Regions from separate parts of the Pseudolabrys sp. genome, predicted to be linked through region 3. Evidence: predicted binding sites of a transcription regulator. Region 3 holds the regulator's gene; each other region holds the start of a gene.
The links. Region 3 encodes LexA, which represses DNA repair genes until DNA is damaged. Its sites were predicted from a motif close to TGTTCNNNNTGTGTTCNG; they were not measured.

Region 1 (7,467 bases), 130 kb from region 3:
GAGGTCGATCGTCTTCTTCGCCTCGAGCTTGATCTTGTCGAAGTCCTTGTCCTCGAGCAGCACATATTTGCCGTCGCTGACCTCGTAGCCCTTGACGATCTCGTCGCGGTCCACCGCGCCGACGCCGGGCACGACCTTCTCGTAGCGGATGCGCGATCCGCTCGGTTTGTGCACCTGATGGAAGGAGATCTTGGCCGCCGTTTTGGTGGCCGGAATGATCTGAACCGCAATCGACACCAGCGACAGGCGAATCTGACCGGTCCAGTACGGGCGCGTGGCCATCGGTTTACTCCACTGGTTCAGGGGTATCGCAAAGACAAAGCCCTGCGGCTGCGCTGTGGAAATCGCCGGGCATCCGATTAGGTTCCTTGTGCCGCCGCCATGCAAATTGCGGCACTGCCACATTGCTGCCGCAAAAGAGACACCGGCGGGTCACTTTTACCGAACATTTGCAATGGTTTAGCGCTCACCGTGGCGCAAAAACTACAGCCGGAACCAACGCAATGCCCTAACGTTATCTCAAGTGCTCGCGGGCCCCGCGAGCCATCATCAAGTTTGTGACCATCCGGGGGTTTTCATGCGACTTCTCACTGTACTCAGCGCCGCGATCGTGTCGATCGGTCTGGCGACCGCCGCGTCGGCTGCCGATCTGCCGCGCGCCGTTCATAAGGCCCCGGCTTATGCGCCGCCGGCCATGTTCAACTGGACCGGCCTCTATCTCGGTCTGAACGCCGGCTACGGCTGGGCCGACGCCGATTTCGGCAATGCCGACGGTTTCCTCGGCGGCGCCCAGATCGGCTACAACTGGCAGGGCGTTGGTAGCCCGTGGGTGTTCGGCCTCGAAGCCGACATTCAGGCGACCGACATGGATGCCTCGGCGACCGCTGCCGGCATCACTGCGACCGGCAAGATCAACGGCTTCGGCACCATTCGTGGCCGCATCGGCTACGCCTGGGATCGCGCCATGATCTACGGCACGGGCGGCGTTGCCTTCACCCGGACCGAGCTGAGCCTGACGAACGGCGTCACCACCATCTCCGACAAGGATTGGAGCACCGGTTGGACGCTCGGCGCCGGCCTCGAATACGCCTTCTGGAACCGCTGGAGCGCCAAGCTCGAATACCTCTATGTCGATGCTGGCGACACCACGCTGACCCTCGCCGGCGTTCCGGTGACGGGCGACTACAACTTCAGCGTCGTCCGCGCGGGCCTGAACTACCGCTTCTAAGCGGATCGGACGTTCAAACGATCGAAAGGGCCGGCCTCGCGCCGGCCCTTTTGCTTTTCGCGCGGGGTTCCCGTTGCGGCAACAGTGTCATGCCCGCAACTCTCGGCGGCTCGGCCGCGCTATCGCTTGATCGCGTCGGCGACGTAGCGCACCACCGCGTCGACCTGTTCCTTGCTCAGAACCTCGCCGAACGGCGGCATGTTGCCGACGCCGCGCTCGACCGCGAGCCTGATCTTCTCCTCGGTCGGCTTCAGCTCGTCGAGATTGGGACCGACCTCGCCTTCGGCGCCGGCTGCGGCCAGCGTGTGGCAGAGCTTGCATTGCGGCTCGGACAGTTCGTTGAACACCTTCTCGCCGAGCGCCTTGTCCGGTTCGGCGGCCTGTGCGGCGACGGTCGCCGCCAGCCACAGGACGGCAAGCGACGGGATGAGACGCAACGGATAGAGCGCCCACCGCGGGCCGTTCGGTATCGTCATGGGATTTCTTTTGAAATGCTTTCGCGCGGACCGCGACGGCAAGGCCCCGCCGGCATCGGCGGGGCCTGCTTGTCAATCGCGCCTCAGACCACGGTGACCGACACCGCATGCGCCTTCCAGCCGTTGTGGCCGTAGGCGCGCTCGTTCGGCTCGAAGTCTTCCGGTTGCACATTGCCTTTCGAGTCGGTGGCGCGGCTGGCGATGCTGTAGCTGCCGGGCTGCAAGTCGGCCGACAGCACGAACACACGCCAGGCGAACGGGCCGAGATCGGGGCCGATCAGCTTCGCCGCCTTCCAGCTCTTGCCGCCGTCGGTCGAGACCTCGACGCCCTTCACAGGATTGTCGCCGCCGAACGCCACGCCGTAGATTTGCGTCGGCCCCTTGGCGTTGTCCTTCAGCGGATGGGTGACCCAGGACTTCACCGTCATCTGCCACATCGACGGCTGGCTCGGCGCGCCCTTCTGCCCGACCGGACGCACGCGATAGCCGGTCGTCTGGATGTTGGCGTCGCTCTCCGCCGCGGTGAACGCGAGACGCTTGATGTATTTGACGTTGTTGACGCCGTAATAGCCGGGCACCACCAGCCGCAGCGGCCCGCCATGCGCAAGCGACAGATCCGCGCCGTTCATCTCCCAGGCGAGCATGGCGTGATCCAGCGCCGCGATCGGCACCGAACGCTCCACCATCACCTTCTTGGGATCGAGGCCCTGCGGGATCGTCTCGCCGCCGGTGCCGGTGATGAACTTGGCGCCGTCGGCGAGGCCGCCGCAGGCCGCCACCACCGCGCGTACCGGCACGCCGCTCCAGATCACATTGCCAGCGGCGCCGACTTTCCATGGCGAGCCGCTCGCCTTGTGCGAGAAGAATCCGCGGCCGTTGCCCGAGCATTGCAGCACCATGGCGACGGTATCGACGCCGAGACCCTTCAGCTCGCTGAGCTTCATCGTGCGCGGGTTCTTGACGCCTTCGATCGAGAGGTTCCAGGCATTGCGGTCGGCGACGATGTCGTTGCCGGGCGCTGCGATGTTGTTGCGCACATAGAGCTGATCGGCCGGCGTGATGACGCCGGCGCCGAAGGCCTCGCGCTTGGTCTCCATGGTGTTCTTGGAGTGCACGATCATCGCATTGGCATTTTTCCACGCGACGTAGTCCGGCAGCGCCTTGGCGTCCTGCGCGAGCGCCGGAGCGCCAACCGCGAATTCGGGATTGGCCGCGATCACACCGGCAGCGCCGGCGCCTGCGACGATGAAATGGCGGCGCGATACCGCCGTCGTCGCCTCGGATGTCTTGTCGGAACGATTGAGCATGTCTCATCCTCCCTTGGTCCATCGCCGGCGTGGCGCCGGCGCATCCTTCAGTGACCCGGCCAGACGCCGGCTCGAACGGCTCTGACGGACCGGCTCTTCCATCGAAGAACGCGCCGCCCATCGACAACACCGCTGTGCCGGGACCGGATGGCGGCGAGGCCGCCGCCAATCGCACCCGTTCCCGGCGGGTCGAGGCTAGTCAGCGGCATCAGTTAGAACAAGCTGAATACGAACGCCGCCCGGTCCATGACGCCGCAGGCCGCGCGCCTTTGGCCGCCCGCTGCCCGGATGGCGCGCGGAGCCGCGAATTTATTTGCGGTTTTCAACCGCAGCGGCCGCGCCGGGACTGGCGAAACGCCATCGTTCTTATTACGTTCCGGGTGCCGCCGCGGCGGCCCCCAGCAATCCCCATAAGAACCATGCCCGACCGTACCCCGAAGTCCCCCCGCCCCGACGCCCGCAACATCACCATCCGGGGGGCCAGGGAGCACAATCTCAAGAACGTCGACGTCGCGATCCCCCGCGACCAGTTCGTGGTGTTCACCGGCCTGTCCGGGTCCGGCAAGTCGTCGCTCGCCTTCGACACCATCTATGCGGAGGGCCAGCGCCGCTACGTCGAATCGCTGTCGGCCTATGCGCGGCAGTTCCTCGAGATGATGCAGAAGCCGGATGTCGACCAGATCGACGGCCTGTCGCCCGCCATCTCGATCGAGCAGAAGACCACCTCGCGCAACCCGCGCTCCACCGTCGGCACCGTCACGGAGATCTACGACTACATGCGCCTGTTGTGGGCGCGCGTCGGCATTCCCTATTCGCCGGCGACCGGGCTGCCGATCGAGAGCCAGACCGTCAGCCAGATGGTCGACCGCGTGCTGGCGCTGCCGGAGAGCACCCGCATCTATGTGCTGGCCCCGGTCGTGCGCGGCCGCAAGGGCGAATACAAAAAGGAACTCGCCGACTTCCTCAAGAAGGGCTACCAGCGCGTCAAGGTCGACGGCAAGTTCTACGAGATCGCGGAGGTGCCCGCGCTCGACAAGAAGTTCACCCATGACATCGACGTGGTGGTCGACCGCCTGGTGGTGCGGGGCGACATCGCGACGCGGCTCGCGGACTCGCTGGAGCAAAGTCTCAAGCTCGCGGAAGGCCTCGCCATCGTCGAACTGGCCGACGTCGCCGCCACCGGCGCGACCGCCAATCGCGGCCGCAACGCCACCCACGAACGTCTCACCTTCTCGGAGAAATTCGCCTGTCCGGTGTCCGGCTTCACCATTCCGGAAATCGAGCCACGGCTGTTCTCGTTCAACAACCCATTCGGCGCCTGCCCGGCCTGCGGCGGTCTGGGCCAGGAGCAGCACATCGACGCCGAACTGGTGATCCCCGACCGCGACGCGACCTTGCGCAAGGGCGCCATCGCGCCTTGGGCGAAATCGACCTCGCCCTATTACACCCAGACGCTCGAGGCGCTCGGCAAGCACTACAAGTTCACGCTCGACAAGAAATGGAAGGACCTGCCGAAGAAAACGCAGGACGCCATCCTCTATGGCTCCGGCGACGACGCCATCAAGTTCGTCTATGACGACGGGTTGCGCGGCTACACCACCAAGAAACCGTTCGAGGGCGTGATCCCGAACCTCGAGCGCCGCTTCCGCGAGACGGAAAGCGACTGGGCGCGCGAGGACCTCGCCAAGTATTTCTCCGAGGTGCCCTGCTCGGCCTGCCACGGCGCGCGGCTCAAGCCCGAGGCGCTCTGCGTCAAGATCGCGGCCAAGACCATCTCCGAAGTCGCGGAGCTGTCCGTCAAGAAGGCCGCCGACTGGTTCGAGACGCTGCCGAAGGACTTGAACAAGAAGCAGAACGAGATCGCCGGCCGTGTGCTCAAGGAAATCCGCGAGCGGCTGCGCTTCCTGATCGACGTCGGCCTCGACTATCTGACGCTCAGCCGCGCCTCCGGCACGCTGTCCGGCGGCGAGAGCCAGCGCATTCGCCTCGCCTCGCAGATCGGCTCGGGCCTGACCGGCGTGCTCTATGTGCTCGACGAACCCTCGATCGGCCTGCACCAGCGCGACAATGCGCGGCTCCTGGAAACCCTCAAGCGGCTGCGCGACCTCGGCAACACCGTGATCGTGGTCGAGCACGACGAGGACGCGATCCGCACCGCCGACCATGTGCTCGACATCGGCCCCGGCGCCGGCATCCACGGCGGCAACATCATCGCGCAGGGCGGCGTCGACGACCTGATCGACGCGCCGGCGTCATGGACCGGCAAATATCTCTCCGGCGAATTGTCCGTCCCGGTGCCGGAGCGCCGCGCCATCAACACCCGCCGCCAGATCAAGGTCGTCAACGCGCGCGGCAACAACCTGAAAAACGTCACGGCGGAGATCCCGCTCGGCACCTTCACCTGCATCACCGGCGTCTCCGGCGGCGGAAAGTCGACGCTGCTGATCGACACGCTCTATGCCGCGGTCGCCCGCAAGCTCAACGGGGCGTCGCTCGCGCCTGCCCCGCACGACCGCATCGAGGGGCTGGAGCACATCGACAAGATCATCGACATCGACCAGTCGCCGATCGGCCGCACGCCGCGCTCCAACCCGGCGACCTATACCGGCGCCTTCACGCCGATCCGCGAGTGGTTCGCGCAGCTGCCCGAGGCGAAAGCGCGCGGCTACGAGCCGGGCCGCTTCTCCTTCAACGTCAAGGGCGGCCGCTGCGAGGCCTGCCAGGGCGACGGCGTCATCAAGATCGAGATGCACTTCCTGCCCGACGTCTACGTCACCTGCGACGTCTGCAAGGGCAAGCGCTACAACCGCGAGACGCTCGACGTCACCTTCAAGGGCAAGACCATCGCCGACGTGCTCGACATGACGGTCGAGGAAGCGCTGGAGTTCTTCAAGGCCGTTCCCCGCGTGCGCGACGTGCTGGCGCTGCTGCACCGCGTCGGCCTCGACTACATCCATGTCGGCCAGCAGGCCACCACGCTGTCGGGCGGCGAGGCGCAGCGCGTCAAGCTCGCCAAGGAACTGTCGAAGCGCTCCACGGGGCGCACGCTCTATATCCTCGACGAGCCGACCACCGGACTGCATTTCCACGACGTCGCCAAGTTGCTCGAAGTGCTGCACGAGCTGGTCGCCGGCGGCAACACGGTCGTCGTCATCGAGCACAATCTGGAGGTCATCAAGACCGCCGACTGGGTGATCGACCTAGGGCCGGAAGGCGGCGACGGCGGCGGCGAGATCGTCGCGGCCGGCACGCCGGAGGACGTGGTGAAGGTGAAAAGGTCTTACACGGGGCTGTTTCTGGCGCCTGTTCTCGGCCGCAAGGCGGCGGGTCCGAAGAAGAAGGGTCAGAAGGCGGCGGAGTGATGTCGTCGCCTAACCTAAAAATCGTAGATAACGAAAAATATGCGTTAGCCGCCTACAAGGCGGACATTGCGTCACGATTTCAGCATCATTTTTTCTCACCGAACATTTGGATAGAAACGAAGAACCCAGTCGAATTTGATCAGCATTGGCGTGAGTGGATGGGGAGTATTCGGACCGAACATTTTGAAGAATCGAATTTTCTTGTCTTCGCGAAGAAGGCGTCCGACACCTCAAACCTCCTCGATCAAGAGAGCGAGTCACTCAAGAATACGGTAATCAATTTTCACTTCGGGCTTCTATTGGCGGGTCGATTACATTGCTATGAGAAACCCCTTTTGATTACTGGCGGGAAAGACCGCGATGAACTTTCAATTCGGCAACTCCAAGAGATCGAGACGCCTATTCAATTTTCCGCAATCAGTTGGGATACAATTGATCTGCCCTTTCTCGAGAGAGCATTCACGATATCCAAATGCATCGCAAAGGTTTGGGACGGGTCGAGTCGCTTTAAGCGACTTCGACGAATATTGAATATCTACTTCACGGCTCGGATGACGCCAGACATTCTCGACCGACTCCATCAGTATGCGCGCTGTATCGAAGGTTTAATTCTTCCTAATGCGGGCGACACAACAAGACAATTTAAGAGCCGAACTGAATTGTTCATCGGCCCGAGACATCATTCACTAATGAAAGAGATATACGAAGCGCGAAACGCAATAGAGCATCTAAACGACCACCTCAATGTAAGTTCGAAAACAAGAGAAGATCGCGCCCAGATATATAAATGGGCTCACATCGCAGAACACGTCGCCAGATGCTGCCTCACCAAAATTGCTATTAGTGATACACTTCGGCATGTATATGAAAGCGATGATACCCTTCGATCTTTTTGGCTGAAAGATTTGAATGAACGACAAGCTATTTGGGGAGAGCCAATCAACCCGCTGGAGGCAATTTCAAGCTTTGAGATTCGCAACCTGAGCAACGCCGAGCTTGGCTTGTAGCTGCCCGAAAAGCCGGTCGCGCCATCTCCAATTTGACCATCTTATCTTCGGTTGTCCTCCTTTTAGTCTTGAACATTGACATTCTTC
Region 2 (7,467 bases), on a different contig from region 3:
TGGCGGATTTTCGGATCGTCGAGCGCCTTGAGGCGGCCGTTCTCAATCAGCGTCTCGTTGTCACCCTCGCGCTCCAGCGTGTAGGTCGGGAAGTAGAGATGGACGTGCCAGTGGCCGACGAGGTGGCCCATGCGCGCGGCCTTCCGTTCGGCCATCGAGGAAATGATGGTGCCGAAGCCCATGTGGATGACGCCCGAGCGGACGCGCTCGTAGAGGCAGTTGACGAAGCCCGACGGGAAATCCTTGCGCGGGCGGTGGATGTGCGGGTTGGTGCCGATCGAGGCTTCCCACCAGTACATGATGCCTTTGCCGGGGAAGCCCGGGTATTGCAGGTCCTTGGTCTGCTCCATCACGTCGCGCAGCTTGCGGCCGAACTCGCCGCCCTCGTTGATCTGCACGATCTTGGAGTTCTCGACGACGAGCTGCGTCCAGTCGACCGGCGCGATGTGGTTGGTCGTGCCGGCGATCACGCCGTTGCCGTCTTCCTTGGTCGGATGGAACATCCACGGCCGGCCGGTGACGTGACCGGGCAGGTACTGCTTGCCGAAGTGCTCGTTGCCGGTCCAGGTCGCGCTGGTGAGGCCCGCATCATAGAACTCGCGCTTGCTGTCCCAATATTCCGGGTGGTTGGTGAACTCGATGTCGGTGCCTTCGGGATCGACGATGCGGGCGCGCTTGGCCGTGCGCACGCGATCCCAGGTCCAGCGGTCGATGGCGTTGAGCACCTCGATCGGCATCGCATGCGCCGGCGAGGCGAGAATTTCCGGCGTGATGAAGGGCATGCGCTGGATCTTGATGTAGCGCTCGGCGAGCACCGGCCCGCCGTATCCCATCAGAATCTTGTCGTATTGCTGCTTCTTCTCTTCCTCTTCCCACCAGTCCATCCACTCGGCGAGTTCCTTGGTGCGGAACAGGTAGTAATCGACTTCGTCGGAGCCGACCCATTGCGGCACCGGACCGCGGTCGATCTTCTTGATCTCGTATTTGACCTTGTACTTCTCGAGGATCTTCTTGCAGGCCTCGATGGTGAGATCGCTGTGCCAGTTGTCGACGCGCAGGAGGACGCGCTCGCCTTCCTTCAGATCCCAGCAGGCATTGAGGCCGTGGTTGTAAGGCCGCTTCGCGACATGCTCGAGATAGGGGAGCAACTGGTCGGAGTTCGTTACCTCGACGAAAGGCGGGCAGCGTGGCGGCCGGCTCGCCGCCAGCGGCGGCGTCGCGAAACGCGGGTGGCCGGGAATGATCCGGGGTTTGCCGGTACGGTCGAGCATGGTGCGTCTCCCTTTCGTCCGGCCGCCTTCATGGCGGTCTTGAACTTCGATCCCTTGATTGCATGCAAGTTTGTGGTTATCAACCCCGAAGTAGCAGTAAATGAGGGATATAAGTGGCCTATTGCATGCAATATACTGCGATAGGTGGACAATTCCGATGACGACGCAACTCGACCAGATCACCCACGCACTGCGCGAGCGCATCCTGTCCGGCGCTTTCGCCTTCAACGAGCGGCTGCCCGAGGTGTCGCTCGCCGAGCAGTTCGGCGGCTCGCGCACGCTGATCCGCCTCGCGCTCGGCGTGCTGGAGCAGGAAAGCCTTGTGCGGCGCGAACCCAATCGCGGCTTTCGGGTGCGTGGTATCTCGCTCGACGAAGTGACGGACGCGATCGCGGTGCGCGGCGAGGTGGAGGCGATGGCGGTACGGCTTGCCGCCGAACGCGGGCTCGATGGCACCGCCGCCGCGGTGCTTCACGAGGCCGTCGCGGAAATGGACGGCATCCTGACGCGCGGCTTCGAGGCGCTGGAGGCGCGCGTCCGCTGGATCGAATTGAACGGCATGTTCCATCGCGAGCTGATCGAGGCGTCCGGCAATGCGACCATCGCCGAAACGGTGGCGCAGCTGTCTCGCCGGCCGCTGGTGTCGTCGGTCGCCATCGTGTTCGACCAGACCGATCCCGACCGCAGCAAGGGCCAGATCAAGCTCTCGCACGACGACCACCACGCCATTCTCGACGCGATCCTGAATCGGCAGGGCGAGCGGGCGGCGGCGCGGATGCGCGAGCACGCGCTGGCGAGCGGGCGCAACAAGCGCGCCAATATCGACGCGATGAAACGGGGCACCATCATGCCGCGTATTCCGGGCGTCGAACTGGTGATGTCGCTCTGACCGCCACCTAATCAAGCCTCTGGCAAAAAAGGGATTTTCAGCCCGGTTGACAGTCCGGCAGGGGTCTGGAATCGATAAGAACAAAACATGAACATAAAACTGGAAGGATCGAGCGGTGGCTGCGAACGCAACTGCCACGCTTCACCGTCTCCGGCGCGACGTCGCCGCGATCGAAGCAAACCATGTCTGTCCACTGGGCGGCGGGGCGAAGCCGCTCATCTTGTCCTGCCACGGCATCGACGCCGTGTTGGACGGCGGACTGAACGCCGGTGCGCTGCATGAGATTGCGCCGGCTGCGCCGCTGCATGTGGGCGCGGCGGCCGGCTTTGTGCTCGCGCTCGCGGCAAAGATGAACGCAAACAAGCGGACGCTCTGGATCGGGTCCGGCTATGTCGATGGCGAGGCCGGTGGCCTTTACGGCCACGGGCTGACCGCGTTCGGCCTGCCACTCGATCGGGTGCTGATGCTGCGGGTCGCGCAGGCGCGCGATGCGTTCTGGGCGATGGAGGAGGCGCTGCGCTGCCCAGCGCTTGGCTGTGTCATCGCCGAACTGCCGAATGACGGACCGGCCGCCGATCTCACCGCGACGCGGCGGCTGATGCTCGCTGCGCGCGAGGGTGGCGGTTTCGGATTCCTGCTGCGTTACCGCGCATCGGCGCTCACCAGCGCGGCGGAAACACGCTGGGAGGTCGCGGGCGCGGCAAGCCGGCCCGATCGTTTCGGCGGGCTCGGACAATCCGCTTTCTCGCTCTCGCTCACCAAGAACCGCCGCGGCCCGCTCGGCCGCTGGATTGTCGCGTGGAATCACCATGATCGTTCCTTCTCGGCGCTATCTGGCGCTCTGGCTGCCCCGGCTGCCGACCGACCGGCTCGCGCGCCGCTCGCCCGCGCTGGATGACGCGCCGCGCGTCGTCGTCACGCTGGTGAAGTCCGCCTTGCGTCTCTGCGCGATGAACGACGCTGCCTCGGCGCTCGGCCTGAAAGCAGGCCAGTCGCTTGCGGATGCGCGCGCGATGCATCCGGCGATCGAGGTTGAGCAGGACGATCCGCAAGCCGACCTTGCCTTCCTCGAAGCGGTTGCCGACTGGTGCGACCGCTATACGCCGCTGGTCGGTCTCGACGCGCCGGACGGCCTGTTGCTCGACATCACCGGTTGCGCGCATCTGTTCGGCGGCGAGAAGGAGATGATGCGCGATATCGTCGTGCGGCTCGCGCGTCAGGGTTTTAAGACTCGCACCGGTGTCGCCAGCACCGTCGGCTGTGCCTGGGCGGTGGCGCGCTGTGGCGAAAGGCGGCTGGTTGGAGGGCAGGATACGCGCGATGCGCTGCTGCCGTTGCCGCTTTCCGCCTTGCGCATCGACAGCGATACGGTCGATGCGCTGGCGCAAGTCGGCCTCAAGCGCATCGCCGATGTGGCGGCCCGTCCGCGGGCCTCGCTGGCGGCGCGGTTCGGCCAGCACTTCCTGCGCCGGCTCGACCAGGCGTTCGGCCATGAAGAAGAGCCGATCAGGCCACGGTTGCCGCTGCCGTCCTGTGTCGTAGAGCGGCGGTTTCCCGATCCGATCGCGCTGCAATCCGATGTGCTTGCGACCATCGCGCAACTCGCCCATGAGCTTGGCTTTGTGCTTGAGCGTCACGGTGAGGGCGCGCGGCGGCTGCTCGTGACGCTGTTCCGCGCCGACGGCAAGGTTCACCGGATCGCGGCGGGCACCAGCGAGCCGTTGCGCGATCCGGAGCGTATCCGTCGCCTGTTCGTCGAACGGCTCAATGCGATCGGCGACGAATGCGATCCGGGATTCGGATATGACGTCATCCGCCTGTCGGCGCTCGCGTCCGAGCGGCTCGATCCGACGCAAAGTGGATTCGGCGGGGCCGATCACGAGACCGAGTTCGCGCATCTTGTCGATCGTCTCAGCGCGCGGTTCGGCGCGGAGCGGCTGACGCGGCCGGTGCCGCGCGACACCCATATTCCGGAACTCGCCACCGCCGCCGTGCCGGCACAGCGCCTGCGCGGTGCTTATGCTGCCGCGTCGGTGCGTCAGGACAGCCTCGCGCCAGTGCGGCCGTTGCGGCTGTTCGAGCGGCCGGAGCCGGTTGAAGCGGTGGCTGAAGTGCCGGACGGACCGCCAGTGCGCTTCCGTTGGCGCCGCGTGCTGCATGAAGTTGCCGTCTCTGAAGGGCCGGAACGCATTGCGATGGAATGGTGGCGCGACGGGGAGGGACGTGCGCTCACGCGCGATTACTTCCGCATCGAAAGCCGCGACGGATTGCGCGTATGGCTCTACCGCGAAGGGCTATACGGCCGCGAGACGCCGCAGCCGCGCTGGTTCCTACACGGCCTGTTTGCGTGAGGTTTGCCATGCCCGGTTATGCAGAACTTGCCGTCACCAGCAATTTCTCCTTCCTGCGCGGGGCGTCAGACCCGGAAGAACTGGTGTTGAAGGCGAAGGAACTTGGTCTGGCCGGGATCGGCATCGCCGACCGCAACAGCGTCGCCGGCGTGGTGCGCGCGCATGCCGCGCAGCGTGAATGGCAGGCGGAGGACAAGGAGGAGGGGCGGCCATCTTCACCATTCAAGGTGGTTGTCGGCGCGCGGCTGGTATTCAACGACGAAACGCCGGACATCCTCGCTTACCCACAAGATCGCGCGGCCTGGGGCTGTCTGATGCGGCTGTTGTCGCGCGGCAAGCTGAGGGCGGAAAAGGGCGAATGCAGCCTCAGCCTGCCCGACCTGCTCGACTTCATCGCGGGTCTCAATCTCATCGTGCTGCCGGATCGGATCGATGCTGTCGCACTCGGCCAGTTATTGACCCGTCTCGGCAAGGCGGCCTCGCCCGGCGCGCTCTGGCTCGGCGGCAGCATCCTCTACAATGGCGACGATGCGCGGCGGCTGGCGCAGCTCGCCGAAATCGCGCGCGATCATGTTGTGCCGCTGATCGCGGTCAATGATGCGCTTTATCATGCGCCGGAACGCCGCGAATTGCAGGACGTGGTCACCTGCATCCGCGAGCACGTCACCATCGACATAGCCGGCAAGCGCCTGGCGGCCAATGCCGAACGGCATCTGAAGCCGTCTCAGGAAATGACGCGGCTGTTTCGCAAATATCCCGACGCCGTCGCGCAGACGGCGCGGTTCCTCGACCGATGCCGTTTCTCGCTCGATGAACTGCGCAAGACGGAATATCCGGAGGAAACCCGGAAAGGTTATGCGACGCCGCAGGAAGCGCTGGTTGCCTTCGCCGAGGAGGGCGCGCGGCGGCGCTTTCCCAACGGCATGTCGCCCAAGGTGCGCCACGCTCTGAACGAGGAATTGCGGATCATCGGCGAGCTGGAATATGCGCCGTTCTTCCTGACCGTGCATGACATCGTCAACTTCGCGCGCAGCGATGGCGTCAATATCCTGTGTCAGGGGCGCGGATCGGCGGCGAATTCCGTGATCTGCTATTGCCTCGGCGTCACCGAGGTGAATCCGGACACGGCCGACCTGCTGTTCGAGCGTTTCGTCTCGGCGGAGCGCCGCGAGCCGCCCGATATCGACGTCGATTTCGAGCACGAGCGGCGCGAGGAGGTGATCCAGTACATCTATGAAACCTATACGCGCGAGCGCGCCGGGCTTGCCGCCACGGTGATCTGCTATCGCGGCCGCAGCGCCATCCGCGATGTCGGCAAAGTGTTCGGGCTGTCGGACGACATGATCGGCAAGCTTGCCGGCACACTGTGGGGCTGGTCGATCAAGGGCGTCGGCCATGACGAGGCAAGGCGTGCGGGCTTCGACACCTCCGATCCGCGGCTGGAAAGGGTACTGACGCTTGCGAAAGAGCTGATCGGCGCGCCGCGGCATCTGTCGCAGCATGTCGGGGGCTTCGTCATCACCCGGTCGCGGCTCGACGAGGTGGTGCCGATCGAGAACGCGGCGATGGAAGACCGCACCGTCATCGAATGGGACAAGAACGACCTCGAAACGCTGGGGCTGCTGAAGGTCGATGTGCTCGGCCTTGGCATGCTGTCCTGCCTGCGGCGAAGCTTCGCGCTGTTGCGGGATCATTATGGCGTCGCGCGCGATCTTTCGATCCAGGACGAAGACCCGGACGTCTACAGGATGATCCAGCGCGCCGACACGCTCGGCGTGTTCCAGATCGAAAGCCGGGCGCAGATGTCGATGCTGCCGCGGCTGCGACCGGAAAAGTTCTACGATCTCGTCATCGAGGTCGCGATCGTCCGGCCGGGGCCGATCCAGGGGAAGATGGTGCATCCTTATCTGAAACGCCGCGCCAATCCGGGTCTCGTCAGCTACCCGTCGCCGTCGCCGGACTACGGCGATCCGAACGAGCTGAGGGACGTGCTTCACCGGACGCTGGGTGTGCCATTGTTTCAGGAGCAGGCGATGCGCATCGCCATCGTCGCGGCGAAGTTCGAGCCGGGCGAGGCCGACAGGCTCCGCCGCGCCATGGCGACCTTTAAGCGGGTCGGTACCATTCATTCTTTCGAGAAGAAGTTCATCGAAGGGATGACGAAACGCGGCTACGCGCTTGCCTTCGCGGAAAGCTGCTTCAGGCAAATCCAGGGTTTCGGCGAATACGGTTTTCCGGAAAGCCATGCGGCGAGTTTCGCCAATCTTGTTTATGTCTCCTCATGGTTGAAGTGCCGCTACCCGGATGTATTCGCGGCGGCGCTGCTCAACAGCCAGCCGATGGGCTTTTATGCGCCGGCGCAGATTGTGCGGGACGCGCAGGACCACGGCGTCGAGGTGCGCGATGTCGACATCAATGCCTCGCACTGGGACTGCACGCTGGAAACCGGTTCCGAGGCGGGGCAGCGCCTGCACCCGCGCCATGCTTCGATGAAGGATGCGATCCGCGCCAGCCACGCACTGCGTCTCGGCTTCCGGCAGGTCGCGGGATTCTCGCAAGCGCATGGCGAGACGATCGCGCAGGCGCGTGGCGGCGGGTTCGATTCCGTGCGCGATCTGTGGCTGCGCACCGGCCTGCCGCCAGCGGCGCTGGAGCGGCTCGCCGCGGCGGACGCCTTCCGCTCACTCGGTCTCGACCGGCGCGATGCGCTCTGGGCGGTGCGGGCGCTGCGCCGGGCCGGCGACAAGGACGACCTGCCGCTGTTCGCCCGTGTCGCGATGCCGGAGCTGGAGCCCGACGCCGACCTGCCGCCGATGCCGCCGGGCCAGCAGGTCGTCGAGGATTACCGGCACTTGCATTTATCGCTGAAGGCGCATCCGGTGTCGTTCCTGCGCGCGGAGTTCGACCGGCGCGGCATTCTTCGCCACGAGCGGCTGCCGCACACGCGGTCCGGGCA
Region 3 (7,467 bases):
TCTCCAAACAGTGGATCGAGCCGATGGCGCAGGTGCTGAAGAACCTCGGCTCGGAAGCGGTCTGGGTCGTGCATGGGTCCGACGGGCTCGACGAGATCACCACGACCGGAACGACCAGCGTCTGCGCGCTCGAGAACGGCAAGATCCGCAGCTTCGAGATTGCGCCGGAGGACGTCGGCCTGCCCCGCGTCACCGCCGACAAGCTGCGCGGCGCGGACGCCGACACCAATGCCCGCGCGCTGTTCGACGTGCTCAAGGGCAAGAAGACCGCGCTGCGCGACATCGCGCTGTTCAATGCCGCCGCGGCGCTGATCATTGCCGGCAAGGCGAAGGATTTGAATGACGGCATGGTGCTTGCCGCAAAGGCGGTCGATTCAGGCGAAGCCGAAGGCCGGCTCGACCGCCTGATCGCGGTTTCGAACGCCAAAGAGCCGGTGCAGGACGCCTGATGTCGGACATTCTCACCAAGATCGAAGCTTACAAGCGCGAGGAAATCGCGGCGGCCAAGCGCGTTCGCCCGCTCGGCGCTCTCGAGCGTGACGCCAAAACCGCCGCACCGCCGCGCGGTTTCGCCAAGGCGATCGAGAAGAAGGTTTCGGCCGGCGACTATGCGCTGATCGCGGAGATCAAGAAGGCAAGCCCCTCCAAAGGCCTGATCCGGGCCGATTTCGATCCGCCGACGCTCGCGAAGGCTTACGAGGCCGGCGGCGCGACCTGTCTCTCGGTGCTGACGGACGCGCCGTCATTCCAGGGCAAGCCTGAATTCCTCGGCGCGGCGCGCAACGCCACAGCGCTGCCGGCGCTGCGCAAGGATTTCATCTACGAGCCCTATCAGGTGGTCGAATCCCGGGCGCTGGGGGCGGATTGCATCCTGATCATCATGGCCTCGCTCGATGACGCCGCGGCTGCCGAGATCGAAAGCACAGCGTTCGAATATGGCATGGACGCGCTTATTGAAGTTCATGATGAAGTTGAACTTGAGCGGGCCATGCGCCTGAAATCGCCGCTGATCGGCGTCAACAACCGCAATCTGCGGACTTTCGTCACGGCGCTCGAAACCAGCGAGCGGCTGGCGCCGAAAATCCCGCGCGACCGCATCGCCGTCGGCGAAAGCGGCATCAACACCCCGGCCGACCTCGCCCGGCTCGCCAGGGTCGGCATGTCGACTTTCCTGATCGGCGAAAGCCTGATGCGCCAGCCGGACGTGACGGCGGCGATCCGCGCCATCCTCACCCGCGCGGCACCGTGAGGCCGATGCCGGTGGCAAAGCGGGCGACCAGGAAAACCTCGAAGCGCCCGGCGCGACAGCGCCTGACCCATATCGGCGCGACCGGCGAAGCCCACATGGTCGACGTCTCCGCCAAATCGCCGACCGAGCGCGTCGCGGTCGCGGAAGGCCGCGTCACGATGGCGAAGCCGACGCTCTCGCTGGTGCTCAAGGGCAACGCCAAGAAAGGCGACGTGCTCGGCGCGGCGCGGCTTGCCGGCATCATGGCGGCCAAGCGGACGCATGAGCTGATCCCGCTTTGCCACCCGCTGGCGCTGTCCAAGGTCACCGTCGAGATCGCGCCGGACCGCAGATTCACCGGCCTGACCGTGCGTGCGACCGTGAAGGTGAAAGGCCCGACCGGCGTCGAGATGGAGGCACTGACCGCGGTGTCGGTCGCGTGTCTGACGATCTACGACATGGTCAAGGCGGTCGAGCGCGGCATGCGGATCGAGGGCATCCGCCTGATCGAAAAGCTCGGCGGCAAGTCTGGACACTACAAGTCCGGCCATTACCGCGCGAAGGGCTAAACGATGGCGCTGATGCCGGTCGCAGAGGCGCTGAAACAGGTTCTCGCGGACGCCGCGCCGCTGCCCGCGCATGACGTTCCGCTGTCGGATGCGCTCGGCTGCGTACTGGCGCAGGATCTCGTCGCCAAACGAACCCAGCCGCCGGCGGCGCTTTCCGCGATGGACGGCTATGCCGTGCGCGGCGCGGATATCGCGCAGGCGCCGGTCACGCTTGACGTGATTGGCGAAGTCGCCGCCGGCCACCCGTTCGCAGGCCACGTCGGTCCGGGCCAAGCCGCGCGCATCTTCACCGGCGGCGTGATGCCGGCGGGCAGCAATACCGTCGTCATTCAGGAAGACACCGGCCGCGACGGCGACAAGGTTCTGATCAAGCTCGCCATCAAGACCGGCCGCCATGTCCGCCCTGCCGCGATCGACTTCCGCGAAGGTGACGTCCTGCTCGCCAAGGGCCGCCGCCTCACCGACCGCGACCTGATGCTCGCCGCCGCGATGAACTATCCGGCGGTGAAGGTGGTGCGCCGGCCGAAGGTCGCCGTGCTCGGCACTGGCGACGAACTGGTGCCGCCCGGCCAGGCGCCGAAGCCCGGCGAGATCGTCTATTCGAATGGCTTTGCGCTCGCCGCGCTGGTGCGCTCCGAAGGCTGCGAGGCAATCGAACTCGGCATCGCGCGGGACAGCCTCGACGCCATCGGCGCCGCGATCCGTCGCGCCCGCGACGCCGGCGCCGATATCCTGCTCACCTCCGGCGGCGCATCGGTCGGCGAGCACGACCTCGTCCAGAAGGCGCTGACCGCCGAGGGCATGGACCTGTCGTTCTGGCGCGTCGCACTGCGCCCCGGCCGCCCGATGATGCACGGCAAGCTCGGCCCCATGCAGGTGCTCGGCGTGCCGGGCAATCCGGTGTCGTCCTACGTGTGCTCGTTCCTGTTCCTGGTGCCGCTGATGCGCCGCCTCGCCGGCCGCCGCGACGTCATCCATGCCCCGCAAGCGGCGGTGCTCGGCCGCGACATGCCGGAGAACGACGAACGCGCCGACTACCTGCGCGCGACGCTGAGCGAAGGCCCGGATGGCGTCCCGGTCGCGACGCCGCTGGCGAACCAGGACAGCTCGCTGATGGCGCCACTGGCCGTGGCGGACTGCCTGTTGATTCGCGAGGTGCGTGCGCCGGCGGCGAAGGCCGGCTCGCCCTGCGTCATCCTTAAGTTCGGCCTTTAGCGGCCGTTCGCATTGTTCACTTCAAATTAATCGGTTGCGGAACACAACTGGAACGGATAGTGTCCGTTCATGATTTGTTTCTGGCCGATGCGTGGGATGCGCGGGGCCGGAACTGGGGAAATCCGAGGAAATCCATGCTGACCCGCAAACAGTTCGAGCTTCTGCGTTTCCTGCACGAGAGGCTGACGGAAACCGGCGTCCCCCCCTCGTTCGACGAGATGAAGGACGCGCTCGATCTGCGGTCGAAATCCGGCATCCACCGGCTGATTACGGCGCTGGAGGAGCGCGGCTTCATCCGCCGCCTGCCCAACCGCGCCCGCGCCATCGAAGTGATCAAGCTGCCCGATTCGGTCGCCCATGGGCTTGGCTCCGGGCGCAGCCGCGGCTTCACGCCGAGTGTCATCGAGGGCGACCTCGGCCGCGTCCGTGCGGTGGCCGCCGACGATGACGGCGGCAGCGCCGGGCACCCGATTGCCGTGCCCGTCATGGGCCGCATCGCCGCCGGCACGCCGATCGAGGCGATCCAGACCCGCAGCCACACCATCAACGTGCCGCCGGACCTCCTCTCGACCGGCGAGCATTTCGCCCTCGAAGTGCGCGGCGACTCGATGATCGAGGCCGGCATTCTCGACGGCGATATCGCCCTGATCCGCCGCAGCGACGCCGCCGACACCGGCGACATCGTGGTGGCGCTGATCGACGACGAGGAAGCCACCCTCAAGCGGTTCCGCCGCCGCGGCGCCTCCATCGCACTCGAGCCGGCCAACAGCGCCTATGAGGTGCGTATCCTGCCGCCGAACCGGGTCCGCATTCAGGGCCGGCTTGTCGGCCTGTTCCGGCGCTACTGAGACCGTTCCAGCCTAATCGTCGGCCTCGCGCGCGCCGTCCGGCGGCGTGGCATCGCGCTGCGCCGGCCGCCGCTTCGCCGGCGACGGCGCAGTTGCGGTCGCCTGCACCCGCAGGCCGCTCCAGGGCCGCGCCTCGCCCGCCGGGCGCGCCCATTCGACGATGGCGGCGCTCCCCTTGCCAGCGGAGGTCCAGCGCAACGCACTGGCGCCGTGGGCTCGCCAGACACCACGGTCGATCAGCATGCCCTTGCATGTCGCAGGAGCCTCGCGCGGCGTCACGATCACTGCGGCACGTGAACAATCCTCCGCAAGCGCCTCGATTGTCTCGCTGAATGCGGCGACCCTGCCGTTCGCGAAAGGACCGGTGCAGCCGACAGGATCGCAGCGGACACCCGCCTTCAGGGTGTCGTCCTTGACGGTCCGGCTATCGCCGTCGGCGGCGAGCCAGTCGCGCAAGGCGAAATTGTCACGGCCGGCGTGGAGAACGGCGAGCCGGCCGTCGGCCTGCCGGAGTGCCGCCGTTTGCCCGTCGGCCGACACCAGCAGATCCGGTTTCGGCGTGACGTAAACCCAGAGGCAGGCCAGAAGCGCGAGTCCCGCCCCGCTCCAGCGCAGCGGTGTCCGCAGCATGGCGATCAGCAGCAGCCCGGCGGTCGCCAGCAGCAACGGCCCGATGCCGAAGGCGTGGATGTGCCCCACCGCGCCCGGCAACGCCGCGACCCACAGGGCGACCGTCACCATCCAGTCGATGCCGGCACCCATCAGCGGCCAGAACAGGCCGTCGAAGCCGAACGGCATCGCCAGCGTGCCGAGGATACCCATCGGCATCACCCAGGCCGAGACGACCGGCATGGCGGCGAGGTTCGCCAGCACGCCATAGGGCGCGAGGCGATGGAAATGGAACGCCGCGTAAGGCGTGGTGGCGAGGCCCGCCACCAGCGAGGCGATCACCAGCCCGGCAATCTCGCGTCCGCCCCACAGCGCGAGGCGCGCGCCGGCCGACGTGTCGGCGTCGGCACGCCACGGCAGCCCATTGCGGTAAGCGGCGATGAGCGCGAGCGTCGCGGCAAACGACATCTGGAAGCTCGGATGCACCACGGCCTCGGGCGTCAGCAGCATCACCGCACAGGCGGCGACCGCGAGCGTGCGGAACGTCAGCGCCGGCCGGTCGGCCATCACGCCGATCAGCACGATCGCGACCATGATGTAGGAGCGCTGCGTCGCGACCTCCGCGCCCGACAGCAGCAGATAGAACGTCGCGGCAACCAGCGCGGCGGCCGCCGCCCATTTCTTGATTGGATGGCGGGTCGCGGCGGCAGCGCTCAGTGCAAAGCCGGCACGGATCACGAAGAACACGATGCCGGCGACCACCGCCATGTGGTAGCCGGAGATCGACAGAACATGCGCGAGGCTCGACACATACATCGCGTCGTTGACGGGTTGCGTGATCGCGTCGCGTTTGCCGGTAATGAGCGCCGAGGCAATCGAGCCGGTGTCGCCGGGCAGCACGGCGCGAATGCGATCGTCGATCGTCTCGCGCATCATTTCGATCGCGCTGCGATAGGACAGCCAGAAACCGCGCGCGCCCGGTGCCGGCTGTGTCGCGATGGCCCCCAGCACATAACCCGAAGCGCCGATGCGCTGGAAATACATGTCGCGCGCGAAGTCGTAGCCGCCGGGACGCAATGGCTGCAACGGCGGCGTGAGACGCGCCTTGAAGCTCACGTAATCGCCAACCGCCGGCGCATGACCCTTGCGGACTGCAACGCGCACGCGCTCCGGCTTGACGCGCAGCCGCTCACCGCTCATCGACGCGACGCGCACGACGATACGATCGCTGCGCGCCCGCTCCTCGCGGATTTCGACGAAGCCGGTGACCGCAGCGCCGAAGACAGGATAGTCGAGCACCGGATGCGCGATCAGCGCGGTCTTGATTGTCGCAACGGCAAACCCGGTGGCGATCGCAGCCGCCGTCAGCGCGCCCGCAAACGCGATGAACCGCCGACGCACGAGGAACGCAGCGAAGGCGAGCACGACAGCGAGAGCCGCGGTTGCCGGCCACAGCGGCTCACGCGGCGCGGTAAAATAGCCGATGATGCCGATGCCGAAGGCGACCGGCATCCACGGCACCAGGCGGCCCGGCGCGAATTCCGCCGCGAGATACTGCGCCAGCACTTCGCGCCATCGCTGCAACGCAAGCAGAAGCCCGGCAGGCAAAGCGCCGCCGGCACGCCGTCGTGCGGCGTCCACGCCTGCGGCGAGCGCGCGTGCTTTCGCGCGCGCGCCGTCGCGCACCCTGTCCCCCGGCGCCATCCCAGTCCCCAGGCAACCCAAAACTTGGGCCGGTCCGGGGGACAGTTTACATGGGCATCCTCACCTGTCATCGCCCGGCTTGACCGGGCGATCCAGTAAATACAACCGTCTACGGTGATTACTGGATGCCCCGCCTTCGCGGAGCATGACGACGGAGGAAAGCCGCGCGTTACGTTGTGCGCTCTTTGGCCCAACTGTCGCGCAGGCCGATGGTGCGGTTGAACACCGGCTTCTCGCGGGTCGCATCGACGTCGCGGCAGAAATAGCCGAGCCGCTCGAACTGCACCGGCGCGGTGTTGTTCGCGGTCGCGAGCGCCGGTTCGACGCGAGCGTCCGCGACAATCTCGAGCGACTCCGGATTGAGGTCGGCGGCGAAGTTCTCGCCGCCCGGCGGGTCCGGCGACTTGAACAGCGGATTGTAGAGCCGCACCTCCGCCTGCACGGCGTCCTTCGCCGACAGCCAGTGAATGGTGCCCTTCACCTTGCGGCCATCCGGCGCGTCGCCGCCCTTGGTCGCGGGGTCGTAGGTGCAGCGCAGTTCGATCACCTCGCCCGCCGCGTTCTTGACGACCTCGCGGCAGGTGACGAAGTAAGCGTAGCGCAGCCGCACCTCCGCGCCCGGCGCGAGACGGAAGAATTTCTTCGGCGGATTTTCCATGAAGTCGTCGCGCTCGATCCAAAGCTCGCGGCCGAAGGTGACCATGCGCGTGCCGGCTGCGGGGTCGTCCGGGTGGTTGGCGGCCGGCAACTGCTCGGTCTGTCCTTCCGGATAATTCTCGATCACGAGCTTCAACGGACGCAGCACGCCGATGCGGCGCGGCGCCGACTTCAACGCCTCGCGGATCGAGAACTCGAGCATGCCGACATCGACGACGCTGTTCGCTTTCGCGACGCCGATGCGCTTGATGAAATCGCGGATCGCCTCCGGCGGCACGCCACGGCGGCGCAAGCCGGCGAGCGTCGGCATGCGCGGATCGTCCCAGCCCTTCACATGGCCGTCGCGCACCAGCATGGTGAGCACGCGCTTCGACAGCACCGTGTAGCCGAGATTGAGACGCGCGAATTCGTACTGCCGCGGGTTCGACGGCACCGGAAGATTGTCGAGCAGCCACTCATAGAGCGGACGGTGATCCTCGAATTCCAGCGTGCAGATCGAATGCGTGATGCCTTCGATCGCGTCCGACTGACCGTGCGCATAATCGTAGCTCGGATAGATGCACCACTTGTCGCCGGTGCGCGGATGCTTCGCGTGCAGGATGCGATACAGCACCGGATCGCGCAGGTTGATGTTGCC

Region 1: a site for LexA is predicted at 3,373-3,390, ahead of uvrA (excinuclease ABC subunit UvrA). Genes of this name have one in related genera too.
Region 2: a site for LexA is predicted at 2,237-2,254, ahead of AB7F10_RS07195 (ImuA family protein). Genes of this name have one in related genera too.

Annotation. Positions count from the first base shown of each region.
Region 1 is NZ_JBFWPH010000005.1:60,661-68,127, reverse strand. Features, by position in the region: gene AB7F10_RS15830 (Ku protein) at 1-282, opposite strand, end outside; gene AB7F10_RS15825 (outer membrane protein) at 578-1,228, shown strand; gene AB7F10_RS15820 (c-type cytochrome) at 1,348-1,704, opposite strand; gene AB7F10_RS15815 (sulfite oxidase) at 1,788-3,011, opposite strand; gene uvrA (excinuclease ABC subunit UvrA) at 3,431-6,373, shown strand; gene AB7F10_RS15805 (hypothetical protein) at 6,370-7,380, shown strand.
Region 2 is NZ_JBFWPH010000002.1:409,946-417,412, forward strand. Features, by position in the region: gene AB7F10_RS07185 (hypothetical protein) at 1-1,271, opposite strand, end outside; gene AB7F10_RS07190 (GntR family transcriptional regulator) at 1,429-2,160, shown strand; gene AB7F10_RS07195 (ImuA family protein) at 2,276-3,058, shown strand; gene AB7F10_RS07200 (DNA polymerase Y family protein) at 2,970-4,511, shown strand; gene AB7F10_RS07205 (error-prone DNA polymerase) at 4,520-7,467, shown strand, end outside.
Region 3 is NZ_JBFWPH010000005.1:188,197-195,663, forward strand. Features, by position in the region: gene trpD (anthranilate phosphoribosyltransferase) at 1-449, shown strand, start outside; gene trpC (indole-3-glycerol phosphate synthase TrpC) at 449-1,249, shown strand; gene moaC (cyclic pyranopterin monophosphate synthase MoaC) at 1,255-1,797, shown strand; gene AB7F10_RS16420 (molybdopterin molybdotransferase MoeA) at 1,801-3,012, shown strand; gene lexA (transcriptional repressor LexA) at 3,147-3,860, shown strand; gene AB7F10_RS16430 (ComEC/Rec2 family competence protein) at 3,873-6,173, opposite strand; gene AB7F10_RS16435 (glutamine--tRNA ligase/YqeY domain fusion protein) at 6,343-7,467, opposite strand, start outside.